One region of the Edwardsiella tarda ATCC 15947 genome, then DNA from elsewhere that is predicted to be linked to it. Evidence: riboswitches for the same ligand, from Rfam matches in the RefSeq annotation. Region 1 holds a riboswitch; each other region holds the start of a gene.

The links. A riboswitch is a leader RNA that binds a small molecule or an ion and turns the genes downstream of it on or off. The one in region 1 is predicted to bind thiamine pyrophosphate.
Region 2: linked by a shared signal. The riboswitch ahead of thiC (phosphomethylpyrimidine synthase ThiC) and the one ahead of thiM (hydroxyethylthiazole kinase) in region 1 are both predicted to bind thiamine pyrophosphate.
Region 3: linked by a shared signal. The riboswitch ahead of thiB (thiamine ABC transporter substrate binding subunit) and the one ahead of thiM (hydroxyethylthiazole kinase) in region 1 are both predicted to bind thiamine pyrophosphate.
Region 4: linked by a shared signal. The riboswitch ahead of thiE (thiamine phosphate synthase) and the one ahead of thiM (hydroxyethylthiazole kinase) in region 1 are both predicted to bind thiamine pyrophosphate.

The regions. Positions count from the first base shown of each region.
Region 1 is NZ_CP084506.1:2,479,263-2,483,447, forward strand. Features, by position in the region: gene DCL27_RS11525 (hypothetical protein) at 1-132, shown strand, start outside; gene thiD (bifunctional hydroxymethylpyrimidine kinase/phosphomethylpyrimidine kinase) at 299-1,126, opposite strand; gene thiM (hydroxyethylthiazole kinase) at 1,126-1,929, opposite strand; TPP riboswitch at 1,965-2,062, opposite strand; gene DCL27_RS11540 (FAD-dependent oxidoreductase) at 2,331-3,986, opposite strand; gene DCL27_RS11545 (ArsR/SmtB family transcription factor) at 4,140-4,185, shown strand, end outside.
Region 2 is NZ_CP084506.1:3,369,957-3,374,141, reverse strand. Features, by position in the region: gene thiC (phosphomethylpyrimidine synthase ThiC) at 1-1,319, opposite strand, end outside; TPP riboswitch at 1,424-1,539, opposite strand; gene nudC (NAD(+) diphosphatase) at 1,694-2,473, shown strand; gene hemE (uroporphyrinogen decarboxylase) at 2,521-3,585, shown strand; gene nfi (deoxyribonuclease V) at 3,602-4,185, shown strand, end outside.
Region 3 is NZ_CP084506.1:2,905,147-2,909,331, reverse strand. Features, by position in the region: gene thiP (thiamine/thiamine pyrophosphate ABC transporter permease ThiP) at 1-1,254, opposite strand, end outside; gene thiB (thiamine ABC transporter substrate binding subunit) at 1,230-2,225, opposite strand; TPP riboswitch at 2,266-2,365, opposite strand; gene sgrR (HTH-type transcriptional regulator SgrR) at 2,408-4,087, opposite strand.
Region 4 is NZ_CP084506.1:2,625,695-2,629,879, reverse strand. Features, by position in the region: gene pflB (formate C-acetyltransferase) at 1-1,206, shown strand, start outside; gene DCL27_RS12190 (hypothetical protein) at 1,284-1,916, opposite strand; TPP riboswitch at 2,561-2,661, shown strand; gene thiE (thiamine phosphate synthase) at 2,867-3,502, shown strand; gene DCL27_RS12180 (glycerol dehydrogenase) at 3,644-4,185, opposite strand, start outside.

The DNA of each region.
Region 1 (4,185 bases):
CTGGCGCTACGCCCGCGTCCCGAGCAGCCCTTCTTCACCCTGAACCGCTTCGACGCCGCCCATCTCCAGCGCCTGAACGCCCTCATGACACACGTCTGGCGCTTGGCCATGCCGACGCCACCGCAGGCATAACCACGGGCGGCTCGGTGTATGGGGTAGAAAACGTATCAGCCGCGTGTTGACTCGACAGCGCAGCCAGCCGAGCTGAGTCCGCCACACACCGCCGGTAGCGTATTGCGCGCTACCGGCACCCCCTGCCTGCCAGGCGCGGGCCAGCGGGTGACGCGCCGCCTTCCCTTTACCACCAACGATAGAAGTGATGTACCGGCCCGATCCCCTGGCCGACCTGTAGCGAGTCGGCCGCCATCAAGGCGCCCTGCAGATACGCCTTCGCCGCCGTGACGGTGGCACACCAATCCGCATGGCGTGGACGCAATGCCGCCAACGCCGCCGACAGCGTACAGCCGGTGCCGTGGGTATGGCGTGTCGCCACCCTCGGGGCGCTAAAACGCTCGGCGATCCCCTCGCGCGTCAGTAACCAATCGGGACTTTCCACGCCCTGCAAATGCCCGCCCTTCATCAATACGGCCGGACAGCCTAACGCCAACAGGGCTTCGCCTTGGGCGCACATCTCCCGTTCATCACGCGCCACGGCGCACTCCAGCAGTGCGGCGGCCTCTGGCAAGTTGGGCGTGATCAAGGAGACCTGCGGTAACAACTGCTGCCGAATCGCGCTGACGGCCTGCGGCGCCAATAATGCATCACCGCTTTTGGCCACCATTACCGTATCCAGCACCACGTAAGGCAGCGGATAACGCACCAACGCCTCGGCGACACAGGTCACAATATCCGCACTGGCCAACATGCCTATCTTGGCGCTATCGATGCGGACATCGCTCAGCACCGAGTCCAACTGCGCCGCGACAAAGTCGGCGGCGATGGGGTAGAGCGACTGCACCCCGCGGGTATTTTGTGCCACCAATGCGGTGATCACACTGGTCGCGTAGGCCCCTAACGCCGAGAAAGCCTTCAAATCGGCCTGGATCCCGGCGCCGCCGCTGGGATCGGTCCCGGCGATGGTCAACGCGTTAATCCGCACGGCAGCATCGGTTATCGGTGACATCATCAGGCGACCTCCCCGCGTAACTGTTCCGGTTGTAGGCCATACAACGCATCCAGGAAGTGCGGCGTAAAGCTACCGGGGCCACGCGCCTCGCGCGCCGCCTGACGCCCGGCCACGCCCATCACCCGGCAGGCGCTGGCGACGGCCGTCAGACGATCCGCCTGCACGGCGAAGGCCGCCACCACGGCCGACAGCGCACAGCCGGTACCGACGACCCGAGTCATCACGGCATCACCACCCGCGATCTGATAGCTACGCACGCCATCGGTCACATAGTCATACTGCCCGGTCACCGCGACGATAGCGCCGCTCTGCTCGGCCAGCGCCTGTGCCGCCGGCAGGGCCGCCAGGGCGTCATCCTGGCTATCTACGCCGCGTCCACTAGAGGGCTGACCAGCCAACGCCAAGATCTCCGAGGCATTGCCCCGGATCGCCGCCGGGCGCAAACGCAACAGTTGACGGGCGAAGTCGCTACGGTAGGTCAAGACGCCGACCGCCACCGGATCCAGTACCCAGGGCGTGCCGGCCTGGTTCGCCGAGGCGATCGCCGCTAGCATGCTCTCCGCCCGCGCGTCATACAGGGTCCCGATGTTGATCAGCAACGCATCGGCCAAGGCGGCGAACTGGCGCGCCTCATCGGCCTGCACCACCATCGCCGGGGCGGCGCCCAGCGCCAGCAATACGTTGGCGGTGAAGCTTTGTACCACTTCGTTGGTCAGGCAATGTACCAGCGGGGCTCGCTGGCGCAGGGTGAGTAACGCCTGCGCGCACAGCGCATCAGGCAAAGGGGCAGGTTGTACAAACATCGTGTGTCTCCCAACCGGCGCGAAGAAGGCGGCGCGGTCAGGCACCGAGACTTCCCTACGCTGGTATGATCCAGATCAGGTAATACGGGTAAAATCTCAGCCCACGCATGCGTCGGCACCCCGAGTCATTAAAAATCAATATATTATATTTTAACTACACATAAATCTTCAGCAGGATAATACCCGGGTGCGCCATTGTAAATGCGCTTCTCGTGCTCTACGCCGCTCCGAGCGCGGGGCGTCGAGCCACGCGGGATCCCGCTGACGTCAAGGTCAGGCCAATGCTGAGGCAAGTCACGTACGCTAGCGGCGGGGCGGGCCAGATCCCGCCCCCTTAGCCGCCCGCTGCGCGTAAGGGGACGAGGCCGATGTTACCGCTCGCGGGCAAGGCGAGCGGAAGCTTAAGATTGAGCCGCCAAGACGCGTCGGTAAGTGATATAACCACCGGTCAGGTTGCGGGCGCGGAAACCATGCTGCACCAGCAGGCGATAGGCGACGTGACCGCGCAGCCCAGACTGGCAGCCGATCAGGATCTCTTTATCTCGCGGGAGCTCATCCAGACGCGCGCGCAATTCATCCAGCGGGATATGCCGCGCCTGTGGATAGGTGCCAAACGTCGCCAACTCCTCATCGCTGCGGATATCCAGCAGGCACTGACGAGCGGGATCGCGCTGCTCCAGATCGGCGACATGGCAGATGGCGGTATCGCCGCACAGCACGTTGTTCGCCAGCATACCCGCTTGATTCACCAGATCGCGCGCGCTGTTATAAGGCGGCGCATAACACAGCTCCAGATGCTCCAGATCGGCCACCGTCAACCCGGCACGCTGCGCGACGGAAAGCACATCGATACGCTTGTCGACCCCCTCCTTGCCCACGGCCTGCGCGCCGAGGATCGCCCCATTGCGTGGATCGAAAATCAACTTCAGCGAGATGGGTGTCGCGTGGGGATAGTAACCGGCATGGCTCGGCCCATGCACAAATACGGTCTCATAGGGACGCTGCTGCCGCCGCAACAACTTCTCGCTCAATCCTACGCTGGCGACGGTCAGATCGAAGATCTGACACACCGAGGCCGCCTGACTCCCACGGTAGTGGCTAGCACGCCCCAGCATGGCGTCGGCGGCGATCCGCCCCTGACGATTAGCGGGTCCAGCCAACGGCACCAACGGCGGCAATGCCGCGTCGAAGGGAGGCGCCTCGACGGCGTCGCCCACCGCATAGATATCGGGCGCCGAGGTACGCATGCCACTGTCGACGCGGATGCCGCCGCTGGCGCCCAATGCCAGGCCGGCGGCTTGGGCCAGGCGACTCTCCGGTCGTACCCCGATGGCCATGATCACCATGCCGCTGACCAGCTCGCTGCCCTCGCTCAGGGTCAGATGCAACCCCGCCTCACACGGCATGATCGCCTGCAACGCGGTCTGTAGACGCAGATCGACAGCGTTGGCGCGCAGCGTCTCATGCAACGGCACCGCCATCTCCCCATCCACCGGCATCATCACCTGCGTCCCCATCTCCAACAACGTCACCGCCAGACCGCGCCGACGTAACGCCTCGGTCACCTCCAAGCCAATAAAGCCACCACCGACCACCGTGGCATGTTTTACCGTATGGCTGGCGATGTGGGCCAGGATGGCATCCATATCATCGATGCTGCGTAGCGCGAATACCCCCGGACTCTCGATACCGGGCAAGGGAGGCAGCAGCGGCGCGGCGCCGGTGCTCAACAAGAGACGATCGTAAGATTCGCGGTAAACTTGCCCGCTGGTCAGATCGCGGACCTCGATGCATTTCCCCTGCACATCAATCGCCAGCACCTCGTGACGTACCCGCACATCCAGATTGAAGCGCTGACGGAAGTCCTCTGGCGTCTTCAACAGCAGACTGGCACGCTGCGGGATCACGCCGCCGATATGATAAGGCAGGCCACAATTGGCGAAGGAGACGTAGCGTCCGCGCTCCAAGACAATGATCTCCGCCTCTTCCGCTAATCGTCTCGCCCTCACCGCCGCCGATGCCCCACCAGCGACCCCTCCGATAATCACGATTTTCATCCGCTCACCTCATCATATTCATTCATCTCACCGGCCAGCACGCGCCATCGCGTTGCAGCGATACCCTTATCATTATACAATAGTATATAATGTTAATTTGTAAACCGTTGAAGGGAAGAATGACTGATGCCCTCATCCGTATCTGCGCGACGAATGCAACAGGCCGCGGCCGGAACGGCGGCGATTCTGCGCGCCCTCG
Region 2 (4,185 bases), 890 kb from region 1:
TGTCCCGGCCCCTCGATCATCACCTGGACATCATACTCCCAGGCGATCTGGGTCAGCTCGCCTAGGGTATGCAGCTCGGCGAACTGGGCCTGATCGTTGGCATCCTGGATCGAACCGGGGCGGAGACCGTCGCCCAATGAGAGCGCAATATCATAGGCGCTACAGATCTCGCAGATCTCGCGGAAATGGCGATAGATGAAGTTCTCCTGATGGTGCGCTAGACACCACTTGGCCATGATGGCTCCCCCGCGCGAGACGATGCCCGTCAGGCGTTGGGCGGTCAGCGGGATATAGCGCAGTAACACGCCGGCGTGCAGGGTGAAGTAGTCTACGCCTTGCTCCGCTTGCTCCAACAGGGTATCGCGCAACAGCGGCCAGTCGAGATCCTCGGCGACACCGTTGACCTTCTCCAACGCCTGATAAATCGGCACGGTGCCGATAGGGACTGGGCTGTTACGTAAGATCCATTCACGCGTCTCGTGAATATAGCGTCCGGTAGAGAGATCCATCACCGTATCGGCACCCCAGCGGGTGGCCCACACCAACTTCTCGACCTCCTCCTCAATCGACGAGGTGACGGAAGAGCTACCGATGTTGGCGTTAACCTTCACCAGGAAATTACGGCCGATGATCATCGGCTCGGATTCGGGATGATTGATATTGGCGGGAATGATGGCTCGCCCGGCGGCAACCTCGGCACGCACAAACTCGGCGGTGATGTTCTCCGGTAGATGGGCGCCGAAGGATTCGCCGGGATGCTGCTGGCGTAATACGCCACTCCGAATGCGTTCACGCCCCATGTTCTCGCGCAGGGCAATAAACTCCATCTCCGGGGTGATGATGCCCTGGCGGGCATAATGCAATTGGCTGACTCGTTTCCCGGGTAACGCGCGACGCGCAGCGGGAGGCTGGGGAAAGCGCAGCGTCTCTAGTGCCAGATCGGCTTGACGTTGGCGGGTGTAATCGGCGCTGCGCCCAGCGAGCACTTCCGTGTCGCCACGCTCTGCGATCCACGCGGCGCGGATGGCCGGTAAGCCTTGGCGTAGATCGAGAGAGGCTTGGGGATCGCCATAGGCGCCCGAAGTGTCGTATACCGCCACCGCCTCATTGTCGCGCCACTGTGGTTGTTCCGGCGTCCCACCGACGAGGGTTGGGCTGAGACTGATCTCACGTAGAGGGACTCGGATATCGGCGCGTGAGCCCTGGAGGTAGATGCGGCGAGAGTTGGGATAGGCTTCGCCGCGGAGGCTAGCGATGAAGCGCTGGGCCTCGGCGCGGCGTTGGCGGCGTGGCGCATCGGGAATGGTTGGAGTCGACATAGCAAATTCCTGCCTCATAAGGCGTGATAGGAGAAAAATTGCTTGTCTGGAGCTCGGATAGGAGTAATGAATAAGAAAAACGTGAAGCCATGGATTGGCTGAACGTGCAGATTACTCTTGTTCCCTTCGTGGGTATTAACCCAATCAGGTTCCGCGGATCCCGAATTAACGGTCTCAGCCTGTGATACCCGGTATCAACTAGGCACTCCGACAAGATGGTGCGGCGAGGGTGGTAACCCTCGCGTGCGGGCAGTGTAAGGAGGGCGTGAGAAAACTGCAAGTATTGTTAATAATGTGTTTAATCATGGTTTGTTCGCAGGGTGGCGCGTAGGCGGAGCGAACGCAGGCACGAGTGGAGTGAAGGAGTCGAGGCGGTGGCAGTCGTACAGCAAATAGGTGAAGCCGATAACGGCTGGTGGGTGGTCAGCGATCAGGGGCGTATCTGGTTGCCGCAGGGTGAGCTACCTTGTGGTAGCGCGGCACGCTGGGGGTTGGTCGGGCAGATGGCCTACCGTATTGGTGAGTGGCAGGGGATGGCGGTATGGCTGGTGCGGCAGCAGCGCAATGGAGAGATGACCACGGTACGCCAGCTGATCGACGCCGATCGCGGTTTATTTCAATTAGCCGGTCGCGGCGTACAGTTGGCGGAGTTTTTCCAGTCCCATCGGTTCTGCGGTTACTGCGGCCAGCCGATGCAGGCGAGTCAGCATGAATGGGCCTGTCTGTGCGCTCACTGCCAACAACGCTATTACCCACAGATTGCTCCCTGTATCATCGTCGCCATTCGTCGGGACGATCATATCCTGCTGGCTCGGCATAATCGCCACCGTAATGGTATCTATACCGTCCTGGCGGGCTTTGTCGAGGTGGGGGAGACGCTGGAGCAGGCCGCCGCGCGTGAGATCATGGAGGAGAGCAATTTACAGATTAGGAATCTGCGTTACGTCGCCTCGCAGCCGTGGCCTTTTCCCCACTCTCTGATGATGGCCTTCTTGGCCGATTATGCCGCGGGCGAGCTACGCCACGACCCCAAAGAGCTACAGGAGGCGGGGTGGTATCGTTACGATCGTCTGCCCCAGTTACCCCCGGCCGGTACGGTGGCGCGACGTCTGATCGAGGACACCGTTGCGCTGTGCCGGGCGCAGCATGAATGAGTCACCCACATGCTACAATGCCATAAAATAATAATAGGAGCCGAAGGATGTCCGAACTGAAGAACGATCGCTATCTGCGTGCGCTGTTGCGCCAGCCGGTCGACATGACCCCGGTATGGATGATGCGCCAGGCTGGGCGTTATCTGCCGGAGTACAATGCCACGCGTGCCCAGGCCGGTGACTTCATCGCCCTGTGTAAGAATGCCGAACTGGCCTGTGAAGTCACCTTACAGCCGTTGCGTCGTTTCCCTCTGGATGCGGCGATCCTGTTTTCGGATATTCTCACGGTGCCGGATGCCATGGGCTTGGGACTCTACTTCGAGGCGGGCGAAGGGCCACGCTTTACGCGGCCGATTACCTGCCGCGCCGACATCGATCGGCTGCCTATTCCCGATCCGGAACAGGAGCTGGGTTATGTGATGGCAGCGGTGCGCACCATCCGGCGTAACCTGCAGGGTGCCGTGCCGTTGATCGGTTTCTCCGGTAGCCCCTGGACGTTAGCGACCTATATGGTCGAGGGCGGTAGTAGTAAGGCCTTCACCAAGATTAAGAAGATGATGTATGCCGATCCGGCGGCCCTACATCACCTACTGGATAAGTTGGCGCAGAGCGTCATCCTGTACCTTAACGCCCAGATCCGTGCCGGGGCGCAGGCGGTGATGATCTTTGATACCTGGGGGGGTGTGCTGACTGGGCGCGACTACCGCGAGTTCTCTCTACAGTATATGCATCAGATCGTCGATGGCCTGCAGCGTGAAAATGAGGGGCGCCGGGTGCCGGTGACGTTGTTTACCAAGGGCGGCGGGCAATGGCTGGAGGCGATGGCAGAGACGGGGTGCGATGCCCTCGGTTTGGATTGGACCTGCGACATCGCCGATGCGCGTCGTCGAGTCGGTGATCGGGTTGCACTGCAAGGCAATATGGACCCCTCCATGCTGTATGCGCCAGCGGCGCGCATCGAGCAGGAAGTCGCCGACATCCTGGCGGGTTTCGGCCAGGGGGAGGGACACGTCTTTAACTTAGGACACGGTATCCATCAGGATGTGCCGCCCGAGCAGGCCGGCATCTTTGTTGAGGCGGTTCATCGTCTCTCCCAGCCGTATCACCGTTAACGGGACACCAGACACCATGGATATGCAGGCGTTACGTGATGAGCAACGGGCTAAGGCGGTACAGGTTGAGCTGGCGGATCGTTGGGATACGCCGTCGCTGATCGCCGGAGCCGACGTGGGCTTCGAGCAGGAGGGGGCGGTCACGCGGGCGGCGATCGCCGTGTTGCACTATCCTTCGTTGACGCTGGTGGAGTACCAGGTGGCGCGTATTGCCACGCGGATGCCGTATATCCCCGGTTTTCTCTCGTTTCGCGAGTATCCCGCCCTGTTGCAGGCCTGGGCGCAACTACGCCAGCGGCCACAGTTGGTGATGGTCGATGGACACGGTATCGCGCATCCCCGTCGGCTAGGGATTGCCAGCCATTTTGGCCTATTGGCGGATGTACCAACCATCGGCGTGGCGAAGCGCCGGCTGTATGGTCAATTCGCCGACTTGGATGCCGCGCCGGGGGCGACGACTCCGCTGATGGATGGAGCCGAGCCGATCGGTTGGGTGCTGCGTAGCAAGGCGCGTTGTAACCCGCTATTTATCTCAAGTGGCCATCGCGTCAGCCGTGATAGCGCCTTAGCCTGGGTACAACGTTGTTTACGTGGCTACCG
Region 3 (4,185 bases), 430 kb from region 1:
GGGGATCGCCATCAACGCATTGGTCGCCATCACCAGTAACGCCGGGGAGTCAGGCAAGCCGATGCTGGCGTTGAGTAACAGGAAGAAACCGGTAGCCAACACGATGCCGGGCATCGCCAGGATCAGCATGCCGCATAGCTCCATACCCTGCGCCCGCCAGCGTAATCCGCGCAAGGTGAGCTCACGACTACTCCACAGCAGCATCATGGTCAGGGTCACCGCCAGCACGCCGGCGCCCAAGGCGATATACAGCGACGTCCATAGCGCTTGCCACAGCGCTGGTTGGTGCAAGACGCTAGCGAATGCCTGATTCACGCCATCGGTGATCACCGCCAGTAGCGGCGGCAGCAACAGCAACAGGGCGAGGCCGATGGTCAGTACATCCGTGAACCTCTGCCAGCCCGAGTCGCGTCCATCGCGCCAGACTAAGCGTTGACTGTGGCCGACGGGCAGGGCGCCGGATAGACGCTGGCTCAATAGGACTAACCCGAGGCAACAACTCAACTGTAACAGCGCCAACTGAGCGGCTCGCGCCGGGTCGTAGTCATAGCTTAACGCCTGATAGATGGCGAGCTCGATGGTGGTAGCCTGAGGGCCGCCGCCGAGGGAGAGAACCGTGGCGAAGCTGGAGAAGCAGAGCATGAAGATCAGCGCCCCAGCCGGGGGGAGTTGGCGGCGTAGATAGGGCCACTCGACCCAGCGTAGGATCTGCCAGGAGGACATGCCGAGTTGGGCCGCTAGCTGGCGTTGCTCGGCGGGTATGGCCTCCTGAGCCTGAAGCAGCAGGCGGGTCGCCAGCGGTAAGTTGAAGAAGACATGCGCCAACAGGATGCCCGTGAGCCCGTACGGGCTGAAGGTGTAGTCGAGGCCTAGCGCGTGACAGATCCGAGCCAACCAACCTTGGTGCCCATAGACGCTCAGTAACCCAAACACCGCCACCAACACCGGCAGCACCAACGTCATGGCGCACAGCCGTAGCAACAGGGTGCGGCCGGGGAAGCGGCGGCGAAACAAGGCGCGGGAAAGCGCAATGGCCGGTAGCAGCGACAGTAGCATCGAGAGCGCGGCCTGCCAGAAGCTGAAGCGCACCACATGCCACAGATAGGCATCGTGCCACAGCGAGCGGGCATGGCTGGCCGGTGCGCTGTGCCATAAGGCGCCGAAGGCCAACAGCGCCACCGCTAATAGCAGCGTGGCGGCCACCATCCCTGGCCATAGCCAGGCGGCGATCAGCGGCTTAGGGCGTTTTGCCATGCGCGGATCCACTCGGCTCGGTGTTGGGCAACCTCAGCGGGCGTAAAGCTGAGCGCTGTCTGCGGCTTGGGCAAGTCCGCGAAGGCGGGGGGCAGCGGTACCGCCGTCACCGGGTACATCCAGTTGCCCGTTGGAATGGCTTCCTGGAAGGCCTGCGTGGTGATGAACTGCATAAATTGATGCGCTAGCGCCGGTTGGGCGCTATGTTTCAGCATGCCAGCCACTTCGACCTGGAGATAGTTCCCCTCGGCGAATGGCGCGGCCGCGTAGCGATCGGTGTGCTCCTCAATGATGTGGTAGGCCGGCGAGGTGGTATAGCTCAGCACCATATCCGCCTCTCCCTTCAGGAATAGGCCGTAGGCCTCGCTCCAGCCTTTGGTGACGGTGACGGTCTTCTGCGCTAGCTTCTGCCAGGCGGCGGGGGCCTGATCGCCATACACCTTCTGCATCCATAGCAGTAGGCCCAATCCCGGGGTACTGGTACGAGGATCCTGATAGATGACGCGCCACTTCTCTGGCCCTTCGACCAGTTGTTTCAGGCTGGTGGGCGGGGTCTTCACCTTCTGGCGATCGTAGACGAAGGCAAAGTAGCCGTAGTCGTAGGGGACGAAGGTCGTATCGTGCCAGCCGCCCGGTACCGTCAGTGCTCGGGTATCGACCTGGCTGGGGACGAACAGTCCACTTTGTTGAGCGGAGGTTAACAGGTTGTTATCTAAGCCGAGCACCACATCCGCCGGGCTTTTCTTCCCCTCCATGCGCAGGCGATTGAGGATGGCGACCCCATCCGCCAGTGGCACCAGTTTCAGCTCGCATTGGCAGGATTGTTCGAAGGCTTGCTTGATCTTTGGCCCAGGCCCCCAATCGGCAGCGAATGAGTCGTAGGTATAGACGGTGAGGACGGGTTTATCGGCGGCGTGCGCCAGCAATGGCGCGGCTAATAGGGCCAACAGTGGCCAGATTTTGTTTAACACTTTGCACTCCCTTAATGGTGGTGGCAAAGGTCTTTGAGCAGCAGCAGGCTCTCTCAAATCCCTCCGCCGGTATTAACCGGATCAGGTTCGACGGGTATGCTCTCAGCCCGCATCGATAGCGGGCACCCCGTTGAGACAGGCGCTTATTGTAAAGAGCAGGTGCGGGTTTAGAAAGCCGTTTGTTAATCCTCGGGAGACGGGGGATGCTCCGGCGGGGCGAACCAGGCAGATTTAAAGTCGAACCAGCCTAAGGTATTCATGCGTACGCCGCGCATGCTGTGCTGGCCGTGCAATTTGAGCCAGTGGTGGAATAGGGGGTGAAGCAGATGGCGTTGGATTAATTGTTGGCTCCACTCGGCCATCGCGAGACGTTGCTCCCGCCAACGGCGGGCCTCTTGGGCCAGATCCAGCCCGCTACAGTGGGCGAGCAGCGGCATCTCGTACAGCATGGCGAAGATGGAGAACTCTAGCGGTAGGTAGAAGTTGGCGCTGCCCAGCCACAGATCGCTACAGGCCTCACCCTGGTGCCAGCGCTCATAATCGATTTCCTGCATTTCCAGCGTGACGCCATGGGCGCCCAGCAGCGGTTGTAGTGCCTGATAGATGGCGTGAAACTCGGAGTGATCGCGATAGACGGTGACGCGCAGATGCGTCAGTTGTGGCGGCTTGGGGGCGATAGCGAGCATCTTGTTGTGGTGCCAGCGTGGCAACAGGCCGTAGGCGGGGGACCAATAGCGCTGATGCAGAGGGCTGGCGTTATTGAGCAAGGCGATGGGACTGATGGTCTGGCACAGCCAGGCGCGTACCGCGGGATCGCGTAGCTGCGCGCTGCGCTGGTCGAACAGCATAAAGTAGCAGCCCTCCTCCAGGCGGCTCTCTAACTCGTCACCGCCACCGCCTTCGGCCTGGAGTTGTACCCCGGCATGTACCAATTCCTCGGAGATCTCAGGCAATACCCAGATGTTGACTTCATCGATCAATGCTCGGTAGCCGAAATAGGCGTCGAAGGCGCGGATCTTTAACTGATACGGCGTGTTACGAACTACCTGATAGGGGCCCGTACCACTCGGCAGGCGGGCGAAGTCCGCCATCTGCTGCCACTCCTGTGGCAGGATCATCGCGGGCACGCTGCCGAGTAACCAGGGTAACCAGGCGTCCGCCTCGTGCAGATGGATATCGATCACGTGGGGCGTAGGCGTGTCGATGCGGGCAATGTGGCGAAACAACGGGAGTGGGCGTAGGCGTTCCAAGGAGGCGATGACATCTGCCATGGTGAGCTCTCGCCCGTGATGAAAATGAATCGCCGGGCGTAGGTAGAAGCGCCAGTGACATGGGGTGAGTGCCTGCCAATGGTGGGCCAGATCGGATTCGAGTTCCCCATTTTCCTCATTTATACGCGTCAGGCCGCTGAAGATCTGGCGCGCCAGATGGGTCTCCGAACGGCGTAGCGGCGAGGCGGGTAACAGCCCGAGGAGAGGACGATAGTAGAGGATACGTAGGATATGGCGCCCCTGGCGAAAACTGCGTCCCAGTTGAGCCAGCAGCATCTGGCGCGCACTGTCACGGTCGCCGACCAACTGCACTAATTGCTCGAAGTGGTCCTGTTCCATCAACTCCTCGGCACGCAGTTGCTGCATCTCTAGGGCACTACGTTGGAAGCTAAGATGGGACTGTTTACCGCGACCACTGGCGGCCTGCCAGTGTAACCAACCCTGTTGTTGCATCGTATTGAGCAGGGTACGGACATGGCGACGCGAGCAATTAAGCGCCTCAGCCAGCTGTGCCAGGGTGGTGTGACAACTCTGCCCCTGACAGTGTTGCCACAGACGAATGAATTGGTGTTGCAGCCGGGGTGTCGACATAAATGAGGATCTCTTCGCTAAAAGTCATCCATTTTTCTTTCCTCATATTACGCAGATAATGGCAACAGATGAAAGAGGGTATCTCTCCGACATCGAAG
Region 4 (4,185 bases), 150 kb from region 1:
ACGTTACATACTATGGGACCCGCGCCTGAGCCGAACCTGACTATCCTCTGGTCGGAGTCGTTACCGCCAGATTTCAAACGTTATGCGGCGCGTCTCTCTATTCAGACCTCGTCGTTGCAGTATGAAAACGACGATCTGATGCGCGCCGACTTCAATAGCGACGACTATGCCATCGCCTGTTGTGTCAGTCCGATGGTGATTGGCAAGCAGATGCAGTTCTTTGGCGCTCGCGCCAACCTGGCCAAGACCCTGTTGTATGCGATCAATGGCGGCGTCGACGAAAAACTGAAGATCCAGGTCGGACCGCAGCGGGCGCCGTTGATGGATGAGGTGCTGGATTATGAGACGGTGATCGCCAGTCTCGATCACTTTATGGATTGGTTGGCGGTACAGTACATCAGTGCGCTGAATCTGATCCATTATATGCACGATAAATACAGCTATGAGGCGGCCTTGATGGCGCTGCATGATCGCGATGTGTATCGCACCATGGCTTGCGGCATCGCTGGCCTGTCAGTGGCGGTAGACTCCCTCTCCGCGATCAAGTACGCCAAGGTGAGACCGATTCGTGATGAGCAGGGGCTGGCTATCGACTTCGCCATTGAAGGTGAGTATCCGCAGTACGGCAATAACGATGATCGCGCGGATCGGATTGCCTGCGAACTGGTGGAGCGTTTCATGAAGAAGATTCAGGCGTTGCCGACCTACCGCCACGCGGTGCCGACGCAGTCGATTCTGACCATTACCTCGAACGTGGTCTATGGGCAGAAGACCGGTAATACCCCCGATGGGCGTCGTGCGGGAATGCCGTTTGCTCCGGGGGCTAACCCGATGCATGGCCGCGATCGCTGCGGGGCCGTGGCTTCATTGACCTCGGTGGCCAAGTTGCCCTTTACCTATGCCAAGGATGGTATCTCTTATACCTTCTCCATCGTCCCGCAGGCCTTGGGCAAGGAGGAGGAGACGCGTAAGACGAATCTGGTGGGACTATTGGATGGCTACTTCCACCATCAGGATGGGGTGGAAGGGGGGCAACATCTCAACGTGAATGTGATGAATCGGGAGATGTTACTGGATGCGATCGCGCATCCAGAGAATTACCCCAATCTGACGATTCGCGTATCGGGTTACGCCGTGCGTTTTAATGCGCTCACGCGAGAGCAGCAGCAGGATGTCATCTCACGTACCTTTACCCGTTGTTTCTAACGCTTGGCGTGGAGGCGGTCGTTGAGTCGTCTATGTCGCGGAGCCGTCCTTCTGGGCGGCCTCATTTTTTCTATTTTCTATGCCTTGGATGCGCGTTGTCGCCGTAAATATCGCTCGTGGTTCAACATGTGCAACGTGATAAGAAACAGGCCGATCAGAAACGGGCATTCATATAACTCTTCAATCAGATCTCGGTAAGGGCTCGCACTGGATAGGAGAGGGTGGGCAAGCGCACGTTGATGCTCGACGGCGTCGGCACCGGCGAAGGCTAACACTACCGCCACCAGACGCCATATGGGGATCGGGTGCAGACGGTAGCGTGCGGCGATGGCACGACGTAACTGAGAGGAGAGTAGCGAGAGTAGCAGTGCGGCGATCAGTAGGGCAGCGATGCCATGAAAGAGTAGCCGTGGCCCATGGGGGAAATAGAACCGCCCCCAACTGATGCTGCGCCCTAACAGGGTGAGCCACCATAGGGTAGCCCAGTACCAGAAGCGGCGGTCACCCGCGTCGAGCCGTTCGCGCCAGCAACGGTAGGGGATAAACAACACGACAAAGGCGAGCCATAGCGCCTGTCCCTGCTCAATATAGTCAATCGATGAGGCTAACCATGCGGGCTCGCCGGATGGCGGCAGCCAGATGGCATAGAGTGTGATCGCGATGATCATAATAAATAGGAATATATCACCGAGTGATATCGTTATTTTCATTATCTACTCTGTTATTTTTATTCGCGGCTTGTTGCGTATTGCGCTGGACGGCTCCTTATCTTGAGATATAACTGGATTGGGCTGGCTTTTCCATATTATTCATTTCGGTTATTTTTATTTTCTGGTTTATTAAAGTGAATGTATTTTATTATTTTCTATATTTTATTTATTTTGTTCTTATAGCTAATAACTTGGCTGTTATGCAGTTACACACACAGGTAAGCAGAATTTAATATGCTGATATTTATTGCTTGACATGGGGTGTTGGTGTTTCCTGACGAGGTTGGCTGGTGGGTGGCCTAGCCATGTCGTTCCGCGTGGTGAGTGAGGTCATTATGACGGCGGCCTGGCTGACAGAATAAATAGACCCTGTCTTTTGATAACAGCCAGTTGCAGACGGAGAGGGGATCGCGACACCGTTATTGTTGCCATCTCCCCGACTCGTTCTCGCGGGGGACTCACCCGATCGTTGGCTTGCCAGATTAAGCGATAGTGGCGCGTGTTGCCGACTCTGAGAGGGGCGCGCCGAGCGTGGCGGGGGGAGACGCCGGCGCGTGATGTCGCGGCGATTATCCTCCCTCGCCGCTTGAGATCGCGCCTGTTAACGCGTAGTTTACCCTGCTTCCCCGCTCGCCGAGCGAGGCGTTATCTTGTCGGAGTGCCCCGTTGGGCTGAGACCGTTGATTCGGGATCCGCAGAACCTGATCAGGCTGATACCTGCGAAGGGAACAAGCGTCTTCGTGTTATCACCTCACGTCAGGTGAAAGCCTCTCTGGCGTTATCCGTCGTCCGACAAGCTGCATTTCCGCCTTAGGGGCGGAGGATGTCATTCGTTCAAGTCCCCGCGCCGACAGGTCTATCTCGCCTTGTCCAGCGCGTGTCGCGCCCATGAATCGGCGTCGATTCCCCCTAGGGGGAGTCCGCCTCGTTTTACGCAAGGAGAATGCCTGATGTATCAGCCTGATTTCCCGCCGGTGCCCTTTCGCTTAGGCGCCTATCCCGTGGTCGACAGCGTCGAGTGGATCGCGCGCCTGCTGGAGGCCGGGGTACGAACCTTACAGTTACGCATCAAGGATCGCGATGACGAACAGTTGGAGGAGGCGGTGAAGGCGGCGATTGAGCTAGGTCGTCGTTATCAAGCCCGGTTATTTATCAACGACTATTGGCGCCTGGCGATCAAGCACCAAGCCTATGGCGTACATCTCGGTCAGGAGGATCTGGCTGCGACGGATCTGGCGGCGATTCGGGCGGCGGGATTACGCCTGGGGGTTTCTACTCATGACGATATGGAGATCGAGGTCGCACTCGCGGCGCGTCCCTCGTATATTGCGTTGGGGCAGGTCTTTCCCACCCAGAGCAAGCAGATGCCTTCGGCGCCGCAAGGGATCGCACAGTTGGCGCGTCACATTCAACGTCTGGGTGATTACCCGACTGTCGCCATCGGGGGGATCACTCTGGCGCGGGTGCCTGCGGTATTGGCGACCGGTGTCGGCAGCGTGGCGGTGATCAGCGCCATTACCCAGGCGGCGGATTGGCGCGAGGCCACGGCACACTTGTTGGCGCTGGCCGGTGCCGGGGGCGAGTGAGCCGCCTAGGCCGATACGACGTCGGCTAACGGCAACGAGGCGTGCCTCATTGGCTTTATGGTGGCGTTAGCTGGGTGGCGTAGGCCTCTCCAGCATCAGGACACGGATTAGGCGGGGCGTTGAGTGGCCCCGCCATGAGGCTTACGCTAACCAGGCTCGCCCTAACCGATCGGCGGCCAGGATCGCGGCGTAGACCTGTGCCGGTGTGACGCTAAAGGGCATGTTATGGATGGTCTCGCCCTTGGCGCAACTGGCTTGCGCCACGGCCATAATCTTCTCGTTCAGTTGCGGTCCATCCTCGATCCCCAACTGTGCGAGGGTGACGGGGAGCCCGACCCGTACACAGAAATCGAGTACCGTCTCGATCTGCTCGCTGTCGCTGTTTTGTAGCACCAACTGGCATAGCGTGCCGAAGGCGACCTTCTCCCCATGGTACATCTTATGGCACTCTTCCAGCACCGTCAGGCCGTTGTGGATCGCGTGAGCCGCGGCGAGCCCGGCGCTTTCAAATCCTAGCCCACTCAAGTAGGTATTGGCCTCGACGATATTATCCACCGCAGGCGTGGCGACGCCCGCCTCGACGGCCAGCTTCGCTTTGAAGCCCTCCTCGAGTAGCGTTTCATAACAGAGGCGAGCCAGCGCTAATGCCGCCCGCGTTGACTCGCCACCCGCCATGCTGATGG